DNA from 3 places in the Sideroxydans sp. CL21 genome. Region 2 is predicted to be linked to each of the others. Evidence: riboswitches for the same ligand, from Rfam matches in the RefSeq annotation. Region 2 holds a riboswitch; each other region holds the start of a gene.

Region 1 (7,490 bases), 570 kb from region 2:
CGAGGATGAACGCGAGGCCTTGCGTGCCAAGCTGCAGCAAGTGCTGCCAGCCGAGCACAAGGGCGGATACATCATTCGCACCATGGCAGAATCCGCATCCGACAACGAATTGCGGGCCGATGTTGCTTATCTGGACAAGCTGTGGGGCAATCTTCAATTGAAATCCCAGCGTATGGCTGCCCCCGAATTGTTATACAAAGAACTGGACATCAGCCTGCGCGTGTTGCGCGATTTCGTGGATGAAAAGTCGGCGCGCGTCCTCGTAGATTCCCGCGAGACGCATGAACGCATGCTGGCTTTTGCCACCGACTACATTGCCACCGCCGTGCCCAAGCTGGAACACTATCTCGGAGCCCGCCCGCTGTTCGACATGTACAGCGTGGAAGAAGAGATCGAGCGCGCGCTGTCACGCCGCGTGGACCTGAAATCGGGCGGTTACCTCATCATCGACCAGACCGAAGCCCTGACCACCGTAGACGTCAACACTGGCGGATTCGTCGGCGGGCGCAATTTCGACGACACGATCTTCAAGACCAATCTGGAAGCCGCGCAGGTCATTGCGCGCCAATTGCGGCTGCGCAATCTGGGTGGCATCATCATCTGCGACTTCATCGACATGGACACGACAGAGCACCGTGATGCGGTGCTGGATGAATTCAAAAAAATGCTGGCGCACGACCACACTCGCATCAGTGTGAGCGGCTTTTCCTCGCTGGGCCTGGTGGAGATGACGCGCAAACGCACCCGCGAAAGCCTGGCGCATGTACTGTGCGAGCCCTGCCCGACCTGCCAGGGGCGCGGCGAAGTAAAGACCGCGCAGACCGTGTGCTATGAGATCCTGCGTGAGATCGTGCGCGAAGCACGCCAGTTCAACGCCCGCGAATACCGTATCCTGGGTTCACAACAAGTCATTGACCTGTTCCTGGACGAGGAATCGCAAAGCCTCGCCATGCTTTCCGACTTCATCGGCAAGCCCGTCTCCCTGCAGGTGGAAACGCTCTACACGCAGGAACAATACGATGTCATCCTGATGTAAGCTTGTACGTAATGCCACAGTTTCGGTGACTGATGAAAAGTCGGCGCTATCTTCTTTCTTCAGGCACCGGCGCTTGAAACTCATACAGCCGATAACTTACATCTGCCTATTTCCACAAAGGCCGGCCGGCGCGGTCCTTGATCTGCATCTTCCATGAATCGCGCACGCTTTGCATCGCCTCGGGCGGGATCAAAACGAATCCAAGATCCTGGGCGATCAGGTTTCCCTTGCGGAATGTCCAGTCAAAATATTTCAATGCCTCCTCGGTTCCGGACGCTTCAGCAGGACTGCGGGAAATAATGATGTAGGTGGCGGTGGCCAGCGGCCAGCTTTCAGAACCGATCTGATCGGTCAGCGATTGGTTGAACCCGTTAGACGCACTCCATTCTGCATTCTTCGCCGCGGCCGCAAACGAGGCCTGATTCGGGCTGACATACTTGCCGTCACGATTGCGCATCTTCACGAAGGTCAGATGCCTCTGTTGCACTACAGACGGATCGAGATAGCCGATGGAATTCGGCGTATTGCCGATTTTTTTTGCCAGATTATCACCGCCGTCAACGCCTTCCCCCACCTTCCAGGCTACCGCTGTTGCTGCGCCCATGGTGGTTTTCCATTCACTGCTGACCTTGGACAAATAGTCGGTCAGGACAAAGGTGCTGCCCGAACTGTCCGAGCGATGCATCACGTCGATTGCTTCGTCAGGCAAAGCCAGTCCGGGATTGAGGGCGACGATCGCCTGATCATTCCAGCGTCTGATTTTGCCAAGATAAATATCTGCCAGAATGACACCATCCAGTTGCAGCTGCCCGTCGCCTATTTTTTTGATATTGACGACGGGAACAACACCCCCGATCAATGCAGGAAATTGCATCAACTTGCTTTTTTCCAGCTCTTCGAATATTAATGGTTTGTCACTCGCCCCAAAGTCGGCCTTCCCCGCCAAGATCGCTTCGATGCCTTTGCCGGAACCCTGCGCAAAATATGCCAGTGCCGATCCGGTTTCAGCCTTGTATTGTTTCCCCCATTCCTGGTAAACCTGCTTGGGAAAAGTTGCCCCTATCCCAAAAATGACGCCCGCCTGTGCCTGATTCAGCATCAACAACAACATAAAAATTGCGTTCAAGCCGCCCCAAGTCTTATTCCTCTTCATTTTTTCTCCTGATTTAAAGCACAAACAAATCTAAATTTCCAGCCGGTCAGACAGCTTCACAGGCAGCCATCGCCAAATATTTTGGCGAAGCTTGCTTGGGACCAACAAGAGACCCTGCCGGCAAAACCTGTTTCTGGCACCGCCCAGATAAGCGGCAAAACCGGGTTATTTCAGGGTGAGGAGAATGACAAGAGAGACGCAGAAGTCTTGCGCGGGAATTCGCGCGAATGTATCTGGTGATCCCGCTGTCATAGCGCCGAAGCCCCTTAGACCGGTAATTTTGCGTCCTGATCTTTTGACCAGTTTGCCGTTTTCAGATTTTGTATAAAGCTTATTGCCAAGCATGAAACTATTGTTACAAGTACATGACAAGGTTACTGAGGAAATATACCTGCGTCAAGAATGGCGAAAATACGCAAGCAGTGCCAATAGTGGCACTGGAATGCATAACAGAAATCCTGCCTGACGTGCCCTGCCCAACTGAAAAGGCCGGCTTGTCGCCGGCCTTTTTCCTAAGCCATCTCTGGCCTGGATAATTACTTCTTAACGCCGTTGACTGCGGCTTTCAAGGTAGCACCAGCCTTGAATGCGGGCTGCTTGGAAGCCTTGATCTTGATAGCAGCGCCAGTGGACGGGTTACGGCCATTGCGAGCTGCACGCTTGCGGACCTCGAATGTGCCGAAGCCTACCAACGCAACGTTGTCGCCCTTCTTCAGGGTAGCGGTGATGATTTCAATCAGGGCAGCGATGTTGCGGTCAGCATCAGCCTTGCTGCTGTCTGTCTTGGTTGCCAGTGCGTCGATGAGTTCTTTACGGTTCATGCGTTTTTGCTCCTTGGTTGCGGTTGAAGTACCGGGTACGGATTGTTGAGGATATTTCACTCGTTGGCAAGTGGTTGGATCCCAATTACCCTGCAAAATCTCCTGCCAGACCTTGATTCGCGGTTGCAAGCCTTGTTTGAATCAAGCCCACAAACCAACTCAAGTCAGTCTTATTCTACTACGTTGGCCATTTGTTGCTGGTCTTCACATTGAGTTGAGGCCGTGTCGTTGCGCTTCTCGGCCAATTGGGCGATAGCGCTGAATCTGTCCACGAGGCCGTTTTTTGCAAAATGGTCGATGATGAACAGTGGAATCAGGGTGTCCGGCTCCCACACCCCCTGGAACCTGAGCGTACTTCCATGCTGGTTCGGCTGGATGCTCCAGCTTCCCTGAAATTCTTTCGAATCGCCTGACAACTGCATAAAGGAAATACCCTCATAAGGCTTTTCTGTGTACTCCATGATCGAATGAAGCCGGACATGGAAAAACAGGACATGTTCGTCGGCTGTGCGTTCAACCCTTACCGTGTTTGCGGTTTCGCGATAGGCAAGCGATTCAACCACACCCGGCAAACTCTTTGCCGCTTCATAATCAGTCAAGTAACGGTAAGCGGCACATTTAGTCAACGGGGTATCGAAATTGGCGATGAAGGTATACAAGCTGCCGGCCCTTTTTACATCCACTTGCAAACCCGGATATTGGGTATCCGGCCAGGCTATAGTGCTGGTCATCAATAGCCACCCGAACAAGATTCGCTTCATCATGGATACCCTTATAAGGAATCTTTGTGACGCGAACATGACACGGCAACTTAAGTGTCAGGCCAGCAAGTTCTCCGGCTCCACCTTGCTACCCGTGATCGCCACGACTTTGTGGCGGGATTGCCCGCCTTGTTTGAGCTCGACCTGTCGTAGTGAAACGCCGAAGGATTCGGCGATGAATTTCAGGAGTGCTTCGTTGGCACGGCCTTCGACCGGCGGAGCGGCGAGGCGGATCTTGAGGGCCACACCATGCAAACCAGCCACTTCGGTGCGTTTTGCACCGGGCTGGATGTGCAAGGTCAGGGTGAGCACTTCGCCGTTGCGGCGATACCATGCACTCACAGCAATCTCATCACGGCCTGTTCCAATCCGCCTATCGGCACGATGAGGATAAGCTGGCAGACAAGGAGCAGCACCAGCACCGAGAGATCAACATTGCCTACCGGCGGGATGCGGCGGCGCAAAGGTTGCACGAAGGGACGGTTGACCGCGCCCAGCATCGGCGCAAGCGGTGTATGCGGATTGACCCAGGACAGGATCGCTTCTGTGATCAACGTGGCCATGAGCAGGTAAAAACTGATCTTCAGCAACTTGACCGCCGTCCATAGCAACAGTCCGGGCAAGTGGAATGTTTCGAAAGCGTAACCCTGCAGCCATAACAAGGCACAGAGATAGAAAAATTCGACCAGGAACGCCAACAGCAAAGAGGCAGTATCCAGGCCAAGAATCCTTGGAATGTAGCGGCGCGCGCGCAATACGACAAAGTCAGTCAGCGCCATCAGGAACTCGCCTATGGGATTGCGCATCGGTGCCTGCAGCCATACCGCATGGAAACGGAACAGCAGGATGGCCGCGAAGGGCTGCACCAGTGCGTCGAGCAAAAACGACAGCGTCTCACCCAGCATCAGGCATCCTTCCCAAGTTCGTCGCCCATTTCCCTGGAACGCGCTGCTGCCGCATGGATGGCGGCGACGATGTCCATCTTCACCTGGTTTTTCTCCATGCTGAGCAATGCACGTTCGGTCGTGCCTTTCTTGGAAGTCACGCGCTCGCGCAGGGTAGCGACATCTTCCTGGCTGCTGTCCGCCAGTTTGCTGGCTCCGAGGAATGTATCCAGCACCAACTGTCGCGCCTGCGTTTCGTCCAGCCCCAACTCATAGGCTGCCTGTTGCATCGCCTCGATGAAATAGAACACATACGCCGGTCCGCTGCCGGAAATAGCCGTCACTGCATCCAGCATCTCCTCGTCCTCTATCCACAAAGTACTGCCTACTGCGGAAAGAATTGACTCTGCGCGCTGGCATTGCTCCGGTTTCACCGCCGGCATCGCATACAGGGCGGTGACGCCACAGCGAATGAGCGCAGGCGTATTGGGCATGCAGCGCACGATGTTCTGTGTTCCCATCCAGCGTGCCAAGTCCTGTGTGCGGATACCCGCAGCGATGGAAATGACGAGTTGCCCATCAATGATCGGGGCAAGCTGCACAGCGACTTCCTGCATCTGTTGCGGCTTGACTGCCAGGATCACCGCCTCTCCGTGCGCCACGGCAGTTGCCATCTCCATCGTTGCCCTGACCCCGAATTCGTTGTGCAGCTCCGCACATTTCTCTTTGCCCACTTCAACGACGTGCATCTTGGAAGGAGAATAGCCGCGCTTGATCAGCCCGCCGATCAATGCCCTGGCCATGTTGCCACCACCGATGAAAGTGATCTTCATTTGTTGTCTCCGTCACGTGTATGGCAAATAGCCATACCTGATAATGTAATTTGCCCCACCCGTTCCCGCACCCTCTGATAAAACTACTAGCCATCTGACCAGGCTGTCAAACAACGTCAGCCAAGTCATTGGTTACCCCGGAGGGAACACCAAAGGCTGGCAAATCCACTGTCCAGCAAGCTGGACGTGGAATTGACACAGGGGCCAAACGTGTCGCTACGCGAAACTATTTCACCTCTGGCCGAATATCGCCGTGCCGATCCGCACGATGGTAGCACCCTCCTTGATGGCCGCGGGATAGTCGTGCGACATGCCCATCGAAAGCGTATCCAGAGCCAGGCCCTGCGAGTTCAGTCTTTCCAGCAAAGCCCGCATCTGTGCGAAAGGTGCGCGCTGCTCCCTTTCGCCCACAGCGGGAGCCGGTATCGTCATCAATCCGCGCAACTTGATGTGCGGCAAACGCGCAAGCTGTTGTGCCAGTTGTACCGCATCTTCTGCCGCAACACCGCTCTTGCTCTCTTCTTCGCTCACGTTTACTTGCAGACAGATATTCAACGGGGGCAGATTTGAGGGTCGCTGTGCCGATAGCCGTTCGGCGATCTTCAACCGGTCCACACTGTGCACCCAGGCAAAACTCTCGGCGATGGCGCGCGTCTTGTTGCTCTGGATGGGACCGATGAAATGCCACTCCAGCGGCAAATCGCGCAACGCACCGATCTTCGCCAGTGCTTCCTGCAGATAGTTCTCGCCGAAAGCCGTCTGCCCGCCACTGTATGCCTCGCGCACGGCCATCGCGGGAAAGGTCTTGCTGACGGCGAGCAAACGGACTTCCGTCACATTCCGATGTGCCGCTCTGGCGGCTTGGGCAATAGCCTCGCGGGTTGCTTGCAAGTTGGAGAGGATTGCAGTCATAATCGCCCGAGTCGTCTTTATCCGACGCAGTTTAATACACTCAGGATTATATATGGATATCACCGAACTGCTCGCCTTCGGCGTGAAGAACAAAGCTTCCGACCTGCACCTTTCCGCAGGTTTGCCACCGATGATCCGCGTACACGGCGATATGCGCCGCATCAACCTGCCTGCCATGGATCACAAGGAAGTCCACGCCATGGTGTACGACATCATGAACGACGGGCAGCGCAAACACTACGAAGAAAACAAGGAAGTCGATTTTTCGTTCGAGGTGCCAAACCTGGCGCGTTTCCGCGTCAACGCCTTCATCCAGAATCGCGGTGCCGGCGCGGTGATGCGTACCATTCCTTCCAAGATACTCACGCTGGAAGACCTCAAATGTCCGCCGATCTTCAAGGATATTTCCGAATTTCCGCGCGGCATGGTGCTGGTGACCGGCCCGACCGGTTCCGGCAAATCGACCACGCTGGCGGCGATGGTGAACCATATCAACGAGAACGAGATGGGCCACATCCTGACCGTGGAAGACCCGATCGAATTCGTGCACGAATCGAAAAAGTCGCTGGTCAACCAGCGCGAAGTCGGCCCGCATACGCTGTCGTTCAACAACGCGCTGCGTTCCGCATTGCGCGAAGACCCGGATGTGATCCTCGTCGGCGAAATGCGCGACCTGGAAACCATCCGCCTCGCAATGACGGCCGCCGAAACCGGCCACCTGGTCTTCGGCACGCTGCACACAAGCTCGGCTGCCAAGACCATCGACCGTATCATCGACGTGTTCCCCGCCGATGAAAAGGAAATGGTGCGCGCGATGCTGTCCGAATCTTTGCGTGCGGTGATCTCGCAGACCCTGCTCAAAACCAAGGACGGCACAGGCCGCGTTGCGGCACATGAGATCATGATCTGTACCCCGGCGATCCGCAATCTGATCCGCGAAGCAAAAGTGCCGCAGATGTATTCCGCCATCCAGACAGGGGGCAACATCGGCATGCAGACGCTGGACCAATGCCTGAGCGACATGGTGAAACGCAACCTTGTGGCTTCGTCAGAAGCGCGCGGGAAAGCTGCAAACAAGGATCTTTTCCCG
Region 2 (7,490 bases):
CTCAATGTGTTTTTCATAGCCGAACTTCAATATCAACCGGAAATTACGATTTAACGCGGAATGACAATCTAAGCGTAAGTTACAAAATCAACCACAGATTACGGATACCCGATTTTTCAAGACTTCAGTACGTCGCGTGCGGAATTCTTGCAATAAGAAACCACGATACTTTTTGAGAAGGAATCGTCAACGGGTATTGTCCGCCCACTAAAGTTCTAAAACACGTTACCAGCTATGGCGGTTCTCAGTGTTCAACGAACAGTCCAAACTTGTCACATTCGCAAGTTTGCGGCCAATTTCGGCAGTGCGGCATTACAATTGGACAACACTATCGAACGTCTCATTTTGGCGCCAATAGCAGCCATTTCGTAAAATGTATCAGAGTCAAATGGTCTTATGGCCGTTTCTTCAGCGAAAGCGTCAACTTGAATCTGGCCACTGGCTCTTCACTCAATGACGGCACAGTGGCAACAACCTCGAACTGCCTTTCGACTCGATCAACCGATGCGGCAGCCTGCGTGACCAGCTCGGCGATCTCTTTGCCCTGATCACAGCAAAAATGCACATCGCCTTCTGCACGCTTGAGGAACTGCGCTTCGAAATCTTTGAAGACCAGCGAAATGTTTTCCGGTTGCCGCCTGATCAGATACATGGCGAAGGCACCAGCCGCGCAGTCGGCTCCGGCGCAGAGCACGCCGAAATACATTGAGCCAAGGTGGTTTTTTGTTCGGCGCCGCAAAGGTATCTTGACCACCATCCGCTCTGGTGAAATTTCCGCGACCGAGACGCCGACATAAAATAGCAGGGGAATCTTGGTGAGTCCGATCCAGCGCAGAGAGAAGGTCTCGCGCGTGGTTTCTTTAAATAGTCTATAGAGCCAATTCATGGGTGGAAGGGAGCGGGCTCGTATATGAAAAGGCCTGACTTTGGGACGAGATCAATCATGCGCTCACTCTAAACACTCCCTGAAGTGCGCGCAACCGTCACGACAACGGCAAGGCGAATGCCTAGCGGATATCCGGTTTTAGACGATTGACCCTGATGCGCAATTCCTGCTGGGTAGCCGGACGCGGTTACCCGCGCCCAGCCCCCTCAGAACCGTGCATGGGTCTTTCGATCCACACGGCTCAAGCCTCTGCAAAGGCATTTTTTCAATACCCGGTTTCACAACTATATTTTTCGGCATACTAATGACTCCTACGGCAATTGAGATGGTGTATTCGAAGATTGCTCGATGCGTCCGAACCGCCTTCGGATTTTTTCACAATGTAGCGAACATCCCACGGGATGCCCTTTGTGATTTCATCATGACAGGTAGGACATATGCCATCTTGCCTGAGCCAGACCCAGTAAAGCTTCCGCCGACCTCTTGTTGAGCGCAGCATTTTCTTGCCCCATCGGGATTCGAAATACGGCTCCCATTGTGGATCATGCGGATTGGCATCGGCTTTGATTTTGACATGCCGTTGTATTGGCGTGTCCGATTCTCGCAGCAAGATGAATTCTCTTCGCGTTCCATCTTCTATTTTTTCTGTTGCGGCAAATACCCAGTTTCGACTACCTCTGGATTTAAAGTATTTATCTTTAACCCATCGGGCTTCTTTATTTGGATGTCTTCTTACCGCCCATCGCCATAACATTGACCAGACATGACTATCAACCCAAGCAAAGGTTTTCTTGGCGACTACATGGCTATGGTAATTCGCCCATCCCCGTAAAACAGGATTGAGCAGCCTTATCAGATTGGCCTGTTTAGCCGACTTGTTGCCATTGATGATTTCTCGAATTTTATCAAGGTGCGCTTTGATGTTCGCTTTAGACGGCTTTATCAGCAACGTGCCGTTATATTTGCGAATGTTCCATCCGAGGAAATCAAACCCATCACTGATGTGCGTTATTTTGGTTTTTTCCGGCGACAGGACTAATCCACGTTCCGCTAGAAATTCAACCACTGCGGGCTTGACCTCATGCTCCAGCCACTCTTTCGAGTGGCCGGTAATAATAAAGTCGTCCGCGTAACGCACCATGTTCATTTTCAGTCCTCGCTGTCTCGCTCTCGGGAATTTTTCCGCTAGCATCGCTTCGAGGCCGTCAAGCGTCATGTTTGCCAGAACCGGACTGATGATGCCCCCTTGCGGGGTGCCGGCGTCTGTGGGGAAGAGTTCGTTTTGATAAACGTATCCCGCCTTGAGCCATTTCTTTAGAATCGCCTTGTCCATAGGAATGTTGGCGATCATCCAGTCATGACTGATGTTGTCGAAACAGCCTTTGATGTCGGCCTCCAGCACCCATTCCGCACTTACCTTTTGCGCGAGGGAGTTGAAGCATTTCCCTCCTGCATCGGCAGTTGAGCGCTCCGGCCTGAACCCATATGAGTGCAGGTCAGCGGTGGTTTCCGCAACGGGTTCCAACGCCAGCAGATATAGCGCTTGCATGGCGCGGCACCTCATTACGGGAATGCCAAGCGGCCTTGTTTTGCCATTCTTCTTCGGAATTAATACCCTCCGAAGCGGAAGCGGCGAATATCCCCGTCGCTTCATCGACGCGATCGCGTTGATCTTTGCCGCCGGTGTTTTCCATGTGATCTTGTCCACACCGGGGGTGTTCCTGCCTTTATTTTCAGTCACGCGTCTGACGGCTAATGCTTTGCCGCTGAACGAGTGGGTCAACATCCATTGCAAGGCTTTCACCTTGTTGTATCTGCCGACCTGTGTTGCCTTCACAATACGCGCTTGCAGCCGCCTTACCTGACGCTGGACGTCGATCCAACTGATGTCGTCCCACGTCATGCCGGAAGATGCACACGCCAATGTTGCAGCGTTCATTTGCTTTCCCCCCGTTTGGATGGTTCTGCCAACTCTCTTGTGAGGAGAGACCATAAGGAAGTCTGCCCGCTTTCGCGTGGGGTGATGTTTCAACCCCTATCCATCCCGTTACAGAACGGCATTCGCTTTTTCCTCGTTCCTGTGCCCGCATCACCATGGGCGGACTTTACAGTCCGCTGTCCCCGAAGGGAGCGATACGGGGTTTCCACGTTCCACGTACAGAAGTACGTCGGGTTAGGTGCCTGCTATCGACCGGGAGGTGTATGGGTCACGAAAGCGTACCGGCAAGACGCTGTTCCCACCTCCATTACCGTTTTGGTTCAAGCGTATTAGCCACTTCCGCTTGCTTTCAGTTACGATCTTTATCGCAGATTCAAATGTTTTCACCATACCGACTATCTAGCACTTCACCGACGCATGGCTGTCAGAAGGGTATGCCTCTCGCGATTGATACCCCGTGCCCTGCGGCACTTCGTTACAGTGTCAGGGCCGCTCTTTATTCAGACCCCTAGATTCATCCGGTGACACGGATGGTTTCTTCATTTGAAGCAGAAACAACTTCTGTACGCGACTTCGTGTCGCAATGCCGGCTTTGAAGTGCGGCACGTCCTTGGCGGGCACTTCGACAATGAGGCCCGTTTTTGGGTTGCGCCCATTGCGTGGCAGGCGATGCAGGATTCCGAAGGTCCCGAATCCCCGGATCTCAACTCTTTCCTTCTTCTCCAGAACGCAGGAAATCTGATCCAGAATCAGGCGGACGCTCATCTCAATATCCCGCTGGGTAAGTTCCGGATGTCTGGAAGCAAGCTGTTCAATCAGTTCTGATCTCGTCATGATGATGTGTATTTATAGTTGGAAGAGTGTCTGGAGAGAGTGAGGACGTTGATCTCATTCGGTTTCGAGCCATGCGCCATCCGTGCGGACAGTATTCTCTGCCCGTGCATTCATCACGATGATGCTGATGCGTCGGTTATGCGGGCTGAACGGATCGGCTGAATCGAACGGTGCAGAAGAAGACAAACCGACGACGCGGATGATCTTGTCGTCTGACATGCCCCCGCCGATCAGTGCACGCCGTGCAGCGTTGGCGCGATCCAGCGACAGCTCCCAGTTGCTGTAATTTCTTGCTGTGCCTTGATAAGGCGTTGCATCGGTGTGACCGGTAATGCCTATCCTGTTTGGTACGTCGTTTAATACGTTGCCGAATTTATGCAGGATATCAACCGTGTATGGCTGGAGGCTTGCGCTGCCCAGATCGAACATCGGGCGATTTTGTTTGTCGATAATCTGGATACGCAAACCGTCCGTGGTGATGTCGATCTGGAATTGATCCTTGAAGTTGCGCAGCTCCGGATTCGCATCAATCTCTTGCTCCAGGCGGAGCTTCAGTTCCTGCAGGTGCGCCATTTCTTTGTGCTGCGCTTCTCGTCGCCCATCGGTCAAATCGAATCGATGAGACTCCGGCACGTCGCCTTTTTTCAATTGCGCATTACCTTCAATGAGACCGTTGCTCCCATTGTTTATGATGTTACCAAGATCGGACATATCCTTCCCGCCGGCAAAGGAAACCATCAATGGTGTTTGAAAGTATTTTGCAATACCCCGCAGCCGGGCTTCCGAATTGTTTCCAATCATCCACAGCAGCAAAAAAAACGCCATCATGGCAGTTACGAAATCGGCGTAAGCGATTTTCCACGTGCCGCTGGAATGCGGCTTGCGGATGTGTTTTATCCTTTTAATAACCATCGTACGGATTTTTTTCTTGTCCGATTTGTTATTGCCAGATTTACTGATTTCAGGATTTACTACTGCCATATAACCCTCGTATTGGTTATACGCAAAGACCCGAACCAGCGGAACGCCAAAAGAAATTGAGAAAATGCTCAGATTGCCTGGCGGCCCCGCTGGCACTCGACGAGTAGTCGAATAGGAACATGTCCTTTAGCCCGGTAGCTTTGCGTCCCCGTCTTTCGGCGGGTTTGCCCTTGCAGGTGCCGATGTATAAATCGACGATTGCATTTGGATTCTATGGTTAAGCCGAGGATGCTGTCAAACTTGCTGACCTCATGGCCTACACGTCGACTTATCAAGTTGTGAAACTGCGAGCCACACATGCCCGGTTTGACATGGCCTCCCCGTGCGCCCTATAGTTGAGGAATACAGAACGATCGTTCTGTTGCAACAAGACCTCGGGCCAGGAAAGATCAAGTGAAGCACGAAGTAGTAAAAGGACGTGGCGCAACGTTGCAGATCGAAGGACGCTTCGAGAGTGTGGCACGCGAACGTGTCGATGATGGATGGGGCACAACGGATGAAGAGCTGCCTCCGTTCAGGACGACTGTGACGGTAGAGAAAACGAAGAGCGTGATCCAGCGCCACGATTCGCCGGACTTGCCGTTCGATTATTCGCTGAATGCCTATCGCGGTTGCGAACACGGCTGTATCTATTGCTATGCGCGGCCTTCGCATGGCTACCTGAACCTCTCACCGGGGCTGGATTTCGAGACCAAACTGTTTGCCAAGCCGGAGGCGGCAAAGCTGTTGCGCGCTGAACTGGCGAAGCCTTCCTACCGATGCTCACCCATTGCACTCGGTTCCAATACCGACCCCTATCAACCCATAGAACGCGAGTGGAAGATCACGCGGCAGATACTGGAGGTGCTGGCGGAATGCAGGCATCCGCTGTCCATCGTGACCAAGTCGGCATTGGTCGAGCGCGATATCGACCTGCTTGCGCAACTGGCGCGGGAAAAACTGGTGCAGGTATTCATCTCGGTCACCACGCTGGATGCTGAACTGGCACGCAAACTGGAGCCGCGCGCCGCATCTCCGCGGCGCAGGTTGCAAGCCGTACGAGCTTTGAACGATGCTGGCGTGCCCTGCGGGGTGATGGTTGCGCCGGTGATTCCTTTTCTCACCGATGCGGAACTGGAGAATGTACTGCAAGCTGCGCATGAGCACGGGGCGCGAACAACCGCTTACACCTTGCTGCGCCTGCCTTACGAGTTGAAAGACTTGTTCAAGGATTGGCTCGGCACGCACTATCCGCTGAAGGCGGAGCATGTGATGAGCCGCTTGCGGGAGATGCGCGGCGGGCGGGAGAACGATCCGGAATTCGGTTCGCGCTTTAGCGGTCAAGGCTTGTTCGCGCAGTTGTTGTCCGCGCGTTTTCGGCTTGCGTGCGAACGTCTGGGGTTCAATCGCGAAGAGAATACACTGGATACGACGCTCTTCATCAAACCGGACAAGTATGGGCAACAAAGTTTGTTTTAGTAGATGTTTTCCGAATTAACACGCCAACAAACAAGCGAGATGTTATCGCTGCTAGTTTGGCGGATTGATTGAGTCGGCCAGTGCGATAGCCGTTATCAAAGGCATTGTGCTTTCAACTATCCTGCAAAAAGCTTTAGCCAATCTGGAATATGCCGTTTTCATTTTTCATCCTGAATGGGCAATTCCCTTAATGTTTTCCCCGGTTTAAAGCGCGGGTGGTATTTGGCAGTTACCGTAATTTTTTCGCCGGTCTTCGGATTGCGACCACTTCGTGGTTTTCGATAATTCAAACCAAAGCTGCCGAAACCGCGAATCTCCACCCGGCTTCCATTCGAGATGGTCGATGCCAATTTTTCCAGGATGATTTTTACGCCAAGCTCGACATCTTTCGCTTGCAGGTTTGGTGTCAACTCAGCCAATTTGGAGATCAGGTCGCTGCGATTCATATACGTGTCTTTCATCCGGAGAAAAAGTGGGCATCCAGAAGGATGCCCAAGTAGGGAGGAGAAACATGAAAGCAGCAGTAAGCAGACCTGCATCACTTTCAGTTTAATAGAATGCAAGCAACGTGCCAGACTATGCGGCGATATTTATCAACGGGTTAGCATTACAGGGCGGAGAAAATACGCACCAGGATGCACTCAATGCACTGCGTTGGTGAGTTTTTAGTGCTGCTGATGATTGAAAATCGGGTTCTGATCTGCTGTCGGTCACTGCTCACGCAGGTGCTTCTTGTCCAAGTGCCGTTGCAAGCCATGCACCAGGTTCTGCGTAAGTTGCGCTTGCAGTTCTTCCCATGGCACCGGGATGCCGACTTCGATGGCCTGGGTGACGCGCAGTCCTTCGTAGCCGCAGGGGTTGATGTTGTCGAACGGCGACAGGTCCATATCGACGTTGAACGACAGGCCGTGATAACTGCAGCTTTTCTTGATCTTGAGTCCCAAGGCGGCAATCTTGGCGTCTCCGACATACACGCCGGGTGCTTCTTCGCGGCCTTGCGCTGCAACGCCATATTCCGCGAGCAGGTCGATCACGGCTTGTTCCATCAGGCGTACTAGTTCGCGCACGTTGATCTTCCAGCGGCGTAAATCCAGCAGCAGGTAGGCGACGATCTGCCCGGGGCCGTGGTAGGTGATCTGCCCCCCGCGATCAATCTTGACCACGGGGATGGCGGTCGGATTGAGCAGGTGTTCCGGTTTGCCAGCCTGGCCTTGCGTGTAGGTGGGCGGGTGCTGCACCAGCCATATTTCGTCCAGCGTATCGGCAGTGCGTTCGTCGGTGAAGCGCTGCATGGCACGCCAGGTCGGTTCGTAATCGACCATACCCAATGCTTTGATGTGCAGAGATGGATATTGCATAGCGTATTTCCCTCTTTCCTCTTCTCTAGCCCTC
Region 3 (7,490 bases), 2.6 Mb from region 2:
GGCGCCCGCATGGCAGGCTATATTCGCAACGATTCCACCGGCAACCTGATACGCCGTGCGGCGATTGCCACGCGCGAAGGCAGCCAGCTGCTGATCTTTCCGGAAGGAACGCGCACCGTGACGGATCCGGTCAACCCGTTCAAGGGCGGGTTTGGTCTGGTCGCGAAAAAAGCAGGTGTGCCGATCCAGACCGCGTTCATCGAAGCCAGCAGCCCTTTTTTGGGAAAGCACTGGCCGTTATGGAAGAAGCCGGATTTCCCGCTGGTGTATCGTGTGCGTCTAGGCGAACGCTTCGAGGCGACGGGGGATGTAAAGAAATTCGTTAACGATCTGGAAGATTATTACCGCCGCGAAATGCGGGAACAAAAACTCGGAAAGCACGCATGAGCATCACCTCAACCTCGCATCTTGTCCTTATCCCCAGCTACAACACCGGGCCTGCGTTGTATCCCACGGTACGTTCGGCGCGGGAACAATGGTCGCCGGTCTGGGTGGTGGTCGACGGCAGCACGGACGGCAGCGAAGTCGAGTTGCTTCGCATGGCCGGGAGCGATCCCGGTTTGCGTGTGCTGGTGATGAAAGAGAATCACGGCAAAGGCGCGGCGGTGCTGCAAGGCTTGCGCGAGGCGACGCGCATGGGATACACGCATGTGCTGACCATGGATTCTGACGGGCAGCATCCTGCGGAGAAGATACCGGAATTCATGGCCGCATCCATGGCGGATGCCAATGCGCTGGTGCTGGGCGTGCCGGTTTTCGATGCCAGCGCTCCCGCATTGCGCGTGGGGGGGCGCAAGATATCCAACTGGTGGGCGAACCTGGAAACGCTGTGGCAGGGCATAGGCGATTCGTTGTACGGGTTTCGCGTCTACCCGGCCCATTTGCTGATGGGCGTGATGGAAGAGAGTTACTGGATGCGCCACTTCGATTTCGATCCCGAGGCCGCGGTGCGGCTGTGCTGGTGCGGTGCGCGACCGGTCAATATTCCGGCGCCCGTCAAATACCTGCGGGCGGACGAAGGCGGAGTGTCGCACTTCAATTACCTGCGCGACAATGTGCTACTGACCGGAATGCATATAAGGCTATTTGTGGGATTCATTATCCGCTTGCCCCTGTTGATCTGGCGCAAGTGGTCTTGAGGTATCAAGCTCACACTTGCGTCAAACCCGGATGCCGCTTGGGCTTGGCCGGACGACGGTGCGGGCAGGAGCCCTTTCGGGGCTTCCGGATCGATTGCCGAACCGGTAAATCGTTAAAGTCGGTTGCCAAATTGTCGATAAGCATAAGGATGCAGGGGAATTTTTCTTAAAAGTTTGATATAAAGCAGCCTGAATCAAGCAAAAGCAAACCTATTGAAAGATAGGGACGCAAAGTTACCGGTCTAAGGAACCGTCATGGTTCTACGACAGCGGGATTGCCGGTTGCCACGACAGGTCTTCAGTGGCATCCGTTACTTCCTCGTGAACACCGATATATTTGCCGTCCCCGCAAGCCGATAACGAATCCGTTAACGGGAGGGAAGAATGCAAATTCATATAAAAAACAGGGAAGTCGTGATACTCCTGGTCGTGTCCTTGATGGCATTCACGGCCAATCTGCCAGAGAGCGCGATCGGGCATCTGGTTGACCGGAACCTGTTGCTGGCCACATTGGCGGTGACAGTCTTTATCGCACTGTTCCGTTATCTGAAGTTGATGCTGTTCATCACGGTATCGGTATTGGCCATCGGCGCCAACCTGCCGGACCAGCTTGCCGCGCAACTGGGCATCAGCCGGCTCGCGATGATCGTGGCATCGGGCGTACTCGTCGTCATCGCCCTGCTTTACAAGTCGTACCATGCGCGTGCGCTCAACCGCAATGCGGATTATCGGGAAGATGTGGTCTGCTACCGGCATGACACCATTGATTCCAGAAATGATGTCATCACGGCCATTCTCAAGGGAGATGTAGCTGCGCTGCACCAACTGCTGCTTGCCGATGTTGAAATAAATTTCAGTCAGGATGGCCGCGTTCCGATCTATCTTGCGATAGAAAAGGGCTATGCCGATATCGTGCTTTTGCTGCTCTTTTATGGCGCCAAACCTCGGGTAAGGAACAAAGCCGGACAAACGCCTATCGAGTTTGCTTTACTGCACAATAAACCGCGTATTGCGAAGATCATTCATTACGCATCCAGGCAAAATCTTGCCGTGCAGAATCAGGCTGCGTTCCCGAATAAACAGAAGAAGACTGTCGTCCTGTTTGCCGACATTTGCGGAAGCACCGCCCTGTACGACAAGCTGGGAAATGAAACGGCCCTGAATGTGATCACGCGCACACTGAACATCCTGATACAGGAAGTCGCCACCCATAAAGGCACTCTGATCAAGACCATTGGCGACGAAATCATGTGCACATTTCCCAGTGTTGCCGTTGCGACCCAGGCCGCCTGTGCCATGCATTTTGCGATCGATGCGAGGCGCCCGGGCGGCGAACAACCGATTCATGTACGTATCGGCTTCCATTACGGGGAAGTCATCCACAAGGCAAACGATGTGTTCGGGGATACCGTGAACGTTGCCGCCCGTGTGGCGGCGATCACGAGGGCGCGCCAGATCCTGACGACTCAGACAGTCGTCGATGCCTTGCCCTCCGGGTTTGCGGACAAGGTACGCCCCGTAACCCGCGCCGCATTTCACGGCGTGCAGGATTCCCTGGCCGTGTTTCAGGTTCTTTGGGAGCCGGACAATACACTAATGGGCAGGATCGGCGACTCGATATTCCGCAAGCAATATGTGGCCGACAACGACTCGTTCGTCAATATCCAGGCGCTAGACCACCAGTCACTACAGGCCGACCGTCAAGCGCAATGACAGGTCGATCACTGTCGCTTCAATTGCGGCAGCGCTGCAGTGGTCAGGTATATACCCGAGAAGATCAGCACGATGCCGACGTAGTGATAGGTCTGCGGGATCTCGTTCAGGAAAACCGCCGAGAGAATGGTGCCGAAGACCGGCATCAGGTGGATGAACAGGCTGGCCTTGCTGGCGCCGACCTCGCCGACCGCCCGGTTGTAAAAGACGTAGCCGAGGAAGCCGGGGAACAATCCGGTATAGGCAATGCCTGCCAGCGAGCCGGCGTTGAGTTTGATCGTCCTGCCCTGGATCATTTCCCACGCATAGGCCGGCGCAAGGGCGAGCAGGCCGACAACAGTGAAGGCGGCGAGCATCAGCATCGGATGAACGCCGCTCGGGCGCCAATGCAGGCCGATGGTATAGAGCGCCCAGGTGAGTACCGCCACGAGCATCCACAGGTCACCGATATTCAGCGACAGTCCGGTCAGCGTGGCCAGATGGCCATGGGAGACGATGGTCACCACGCCGGACAGCGAGAGCAGGACGCCGAACCATTCGACACCATGCAGCTGCTTCTTCAGGAAGGCCCAGGACAACGCGATGGTGACGACCGGGATAAAGGAATTGAGCAGTACGGCGTTGGTCGCCGTCGTGTATTGCAGGGCGATGTAGGCCAGTGTGTTGTAACTGCCGACCCCGAGCAAGCCGAGAACGAGAATGGCTTTCCAGCCCCGCTTGAGCTGCGGCCATTGGCTACGCAGATGGGGCAACGCCAGCGGCAGGGTGAACGCCAGCGCAATGGTCCAGCGCCAGAAGGCCAGCGAAAGCGGCGGCACGTCGCCGCGGATGGCGCGGCCTATCACCATATTGCCGGACCAGAAGAGGGTGGTCAGTATGAGCAGCAGGTAGGGGTGTTTGAAGCGCGAGAACATGCGACCGTTTACGGTTGGAAAAATGCATTATGCATGAGGAATCGGTTTAAGCAATTGCAGGTGCAGACAAAACATTATTGGGAGCAGGACTGGAAACGCCGGGATAAATGATGATGTGTAGAAGCTCACACTTTATCTGAAACTGGCTGCCAGATTGTTGCAGTCTTTTTGCCGCCTAGCGTCCAAGTAATTGGAGATAGGAATGCCCGAATGCGGATGGTGGCAATTGGCAGAACCTTTTGCGACATTCCACGCTCCGCAAAAGCGGACGTCGATCTTTGCTAAATTTCATAGTTGGTTGGTGCTGGCCTCAATGACTGATCGAGTAAAGATTCAAATTGCCCAATCGGCACTGGTTTCCCAAACAGATACCCTTGGTAAAGCTTGCACCCATTTGCCAGTAGCAATTGCCGCTGAGCTACCGTTTCAACGCCTTCGGCAATGACCTCAAGATTCAGACTATGCGCCATGGCGATGATGGTGCGCACGATTGCCTGATCGCTATTATCCGACACTAGATCTCTAACGAATGACTGATCGATCTTAAGCTGATTAAGCGGCAAACGTTTGAGATATTGCAACGACGAGAATCCAGTGCCGAAGTCGTCCAAAGCGAAGTGGATGCCAATCGCTTTCAGGGCATTCATGGTTGTTACGGTATCTTGAATATTCTCAAGCAGGATACTTTCCGTCGGTTCCAGTTTGAGCAGATTCGGATTGATGGCATGACTTTCCACCGCATCTTGTACCAGTTCCACGAAGTTAGGTCTTTGAAATTGTTTGGCACTTACATTGATGGACAATGTCAGGTGTCGGGTGAGTTCGTCCTGTTGCCAAACCTTGAGCTGGGCACAGGCGGAATCGAGTACCCATTGTCCGATGGGCAATATCTGAAGCGTTTTTTCAGCCAGCGGGATGAATTCTCCGGGAGATATCAAACCCCGTTCAGGGTGTATCCAGCGAATCAATGCCTCGGCGCCGACAGGGCGATACAATTCATCCACTTGAATCTGGTAATGCAATTGAAACTGTTTCAGTTTAAGCGCTTGTTGCAACTCGGCTTCCAATTTAACCTGATCGCTGATTGCCTGCTGCATTTCCACATCAAAGAAACGAAAGGTGTTGCGACCGGCAGCCTTTGCCTGATACATGGCTATGTCGGCTTGCTTTAAAACTTCTTCCACTCCGTCCGTGTGTTTTCCAAACAGGGTGGCACCGATACTGGGAGTATTGTGGTATGCGTGGGTGTCGAATTGATATAGTCGGTTTAGAGTAAAAAGGATCTTATGGACGACAATTTCCGTTTTCGTTGCGGCTTCAAACTCCATTTCGCTTAAGTCTTCAAGCATCACAACGAACTCATCCCCTCCCAATCGGGCAACGGTATCGCCATCGCGGACGCAAGTGGTCAAACGTTCGGCGACTTTCTGCAAAAGCAGATCTCCAACATTGTGCCCAAGAGTATCGTTGAGAGACTTGAAATTATCCAAGTCTATAAAGATGAGTGCGCCTTTCTTTTCGCTTCGCGCACTTGCAGCCAATGCTTGCTGTAGCCGGTCCAACAAAAGACGACGATTGGGTAGGTGAGTAAGCTGATCGTAGAATGCGAGGAGCTGAATATTTTCTTCTGCTTTTTTGCGTGAAGTGATGTCGCGGCAGAATGCAACAAACTGGTTCGATTCCGGAATTAAAGAAATGGACACCTCAATACTAATTGCATGTCCATTCTTATGGCGGTGCTGTGTCTCAAATATATCGTAACCTTGTGCAGCGGCTGTAGCGATATACTTTTTAACTTCGTTGCCTGCTTGTTTCCCGGCTTCAAGTTGAGCGATATTCATGCCTTTTAGCTCATCCAATGCATATCCGCTGATGTCGGAATATGCTTTATTGGCTTCAAGCAAAAATCCCATTGAGTCAACTATCAGGAAACCATCATGCGTGGTTTCCAGTACCGCTTTGTATTTTCTCAAGTCAGCATCCGCATGCTTGCGATCTGTTATGTCGCGGCAGATGCACAGAAATACTTGCTGCGCATCCAATTCGACGAGACGGGCATTGATTTCAACGGGGATGACCGAACCATCTTTGCGAACTCGTGCAGATTCAAAAGTGGCAAGACCTGTTTTTGCTATCTGTTCAATTCTATACGGTATTTTTGGGCCATATTTGGAACTGCTAAATTGAACAAGGGGCTTACCTATGACTTCTTCTCTTGTGTAACCCAAGCGCTCATAATCCAGCCGATTGGCATCAACAATGCGGCCATCCATTGATAGCAGCTCGATACCATCGTTGACTGAATCAAAAATGTAACTGAATTTATTTTTAGCCAGTTCCAGCAAGTTATATGGCTCTTCGATGACCTCGACAACGACAGCGCGGTATATGAACAAGTAAGCGATTACCTTGTAAATATGCCCCAGCACGTTGTAGCCACCGGTCATTGTGGTATAGAGCGTGAAGAAGAACTCGCTCATCGCCAAGGTACACACTGCACCGAACATCAGAACCACTTTGAATGTCTGTGGCCTTCGCATCTTGGAATACAGGATTGCGGCGGTGGCCAGGTTGGTCAAAATAACGATGTATTCAACGTTTTTTTTGAATGGCGTCAGTCCTTGCCCCAGAATGAATGTGTCAGGAAACCAAGTTTGGTGATAAACCACGGCCCAATTTATGATCAATGTCAAAATTAATAATGAGCTGAAAATCAAGTAGCCGGATGCCTTCGAATGTAGCGGTTTCCATTCTCTGATGGATACAACGAGCAGAGCGGTAGCAGCCAGGATTCTTGCTGACAACCAAAAGTTCAGGTGTTTTTGCTGATCGTTCGGAGAGAAGAAATCGGGCATGCTGCCGTAGGACATTGTGTGAGAAAAATCGAGTACACCCACAGAAAAGAACGCACAGGCAAGCAATATAATATTCCCGGAAAGTAGCCTGCCTTTCGAATTCCAGCCGACTGCAAATACCATGATGGACACTATGATGGATACGGTCTCTAAAAGGGTATGCAGAGGAAGGTAATACGGGATGTCTTTAGAATGGGGCCAGGCTGGTAACATCCAGGCCAACAGTTGGATGAATACAAGAACCAGTAATATCTTTGCCATATTGAGCATGGCATTTCGATACTGGGGGTGAAGCCAAAAAAGACCAAGATTATCTATTCGTTGCATATACCATAATTGTTTTAACTGCAAACAAGATTATCACAAGCAAAATGCCATCATGAAACCTTCTCAATCGTCCAAGATTGGAAGGGAATCGTGAATGTCTCCGGATTCTGCCTGTTTATCGAAGTTTGCGCCAACGACTGCTTCTCTAACAGGGGTGGCTAGCTGAGCTGGAAAGGAGTTTGAGTTGAAGGGAACAAGCATGTCATGCGCTTTTGCCACTCTTGAATAACTCATAATCCGCTCAACCCGCTTCGCAGATAAAACGTATGCTCCCACCCCTTGGCGCAGCAAACATCAGGTTTTCGTCCGACAACGGCAACCCCAAGCAAAAAATAGGATAGATCGAGATACGAATGGAGTCATTTCGACCGGTGTTCTGCAAGGCAGTCCGCGTCGCAGTGTGAGATATCACCGCGAGCCAGCCGCTCACTATTGTGTATTACAAGTACGCAGACAACATTGAAGCTGGAACGATGTTGTAGTTGGTTGCGAACAAGTTTGAATTGCAGCAGAAAAAGTGAACGAAGAGATATTCGAGTTTG

What was found. A riboswitch is a leader RNA that binds a small molecule or an ion and turns the genes downstream of it on or off. The one in region 2 is predicted to bind cyclic di-GMP.
Region 1: linked by a shared signal. The riboswitch ahead of pstS (phosphate ABC transporter substrate-binding protein PstS) and the one ahead of motB (flagellar motor protein MotB) in region 2 are both predicted to bind cyclic di-GMP.
Region 3: linked by a shared signal. The riboswitch ahead of QOY30_RS01505 (adenylate/guanylate cyclase domain-containing protein) and the one ahead of motB (flagellar motor protein MotB) in region 2 are both predicted to bind cyclic di-GMP.

The regions. Positions count from the first base shown of each region.
Region 1 is NZ_LR699166.1:3,444,708-3,452,197, forward strand. Features, by position in the region: gene rng (ribonuclease G) at 1-1,036, shown strand, start outside; gene pstS (phosphate ABC transporter substrate-binding protein PstS) at 1,143-2,189, opposite strand; cyclic di-GMP riboswitch class I at 2,422-2,508, opposite strand; gene QOY30_RS16465 (HU family DNA-binding protein) at 2,726-3,010, opposite strand; gene QOY30_RS16470 (SRPBCC family protein) at 3,181-3,774, opposite strand; gene QOY30_RS16475 (DUF167 domain-containing protein) at 3,829-4,113, opposite strand; gene QOY30_RS16480 (YggT family protein) at 4,110-4,676, opposite strand; gene proC (pyrroline-5-carboxylate reductase) at 4,676-5,488, opposite strand; gene QOY30_RS16490 (YggS family pyridoxal phosphate-dependent enzyme) at 5,720-6,400, opposite strand; gene QOY30_RS16495 (type IV pilus twitching motility protein PilT) at 6,453-7,490, shown strand, end outside.
Region 2 is NZ_LR699166.1:2,877,951-2,885,440, reverse strand. Features, by position in the region: gene QOY30_RS13670 (DUF4442 domain-containing protein) at 395-886, opposite strand; gene ltrA (group II intron reverse transcriptase/maturase) at 1,188-2,825, opposite strand; gene QOY30_RS13660 (integration host factor subunit beta) at 3,309-3,659, opposite strand; gene motB (flagellar motor protein MotB) at 3,714-4,640, opposite strand; cyclic di-GMP riboswitch class I at 4,717-4,819, opposite strand; gene QOY30_RS13650 (PA0069 family radical SAM protein) at 5,034-6,098, shown strand; gene QOY30_RS13645 (integration host factor subunit beta) at 6,257-6,544, opposite strand; gene lipB (lipoyl(octanoyl) transferase LipB) at 6,809-7,456, opposite strand.
Region 3 is NZ_LR699166.1:305,662-313,151, forward strand. Features, by position in the region: gene QOY30_RS01495 (lysophospholipid acyltransferase family protein) at 1-387, shown strand, start outside; gene QOY30_RS01500 (glycosyltransferase family 2 protein) at 384-1,139, shown strand; cyclic di-GMP riboswitch class I at 1,333-1,422, shown strand; gene QOY30_RS01505 (adenylate/guanylate cyclase domain-containing protein) at 1,524-2,852, shown strand; gene QOY30_RS01510 (DMT family transporter) at 2,861-3,766, opposite strand; gene QOY30_RS01515 (EAL domain-containing protein) at 4,048-6,891, opposite strand.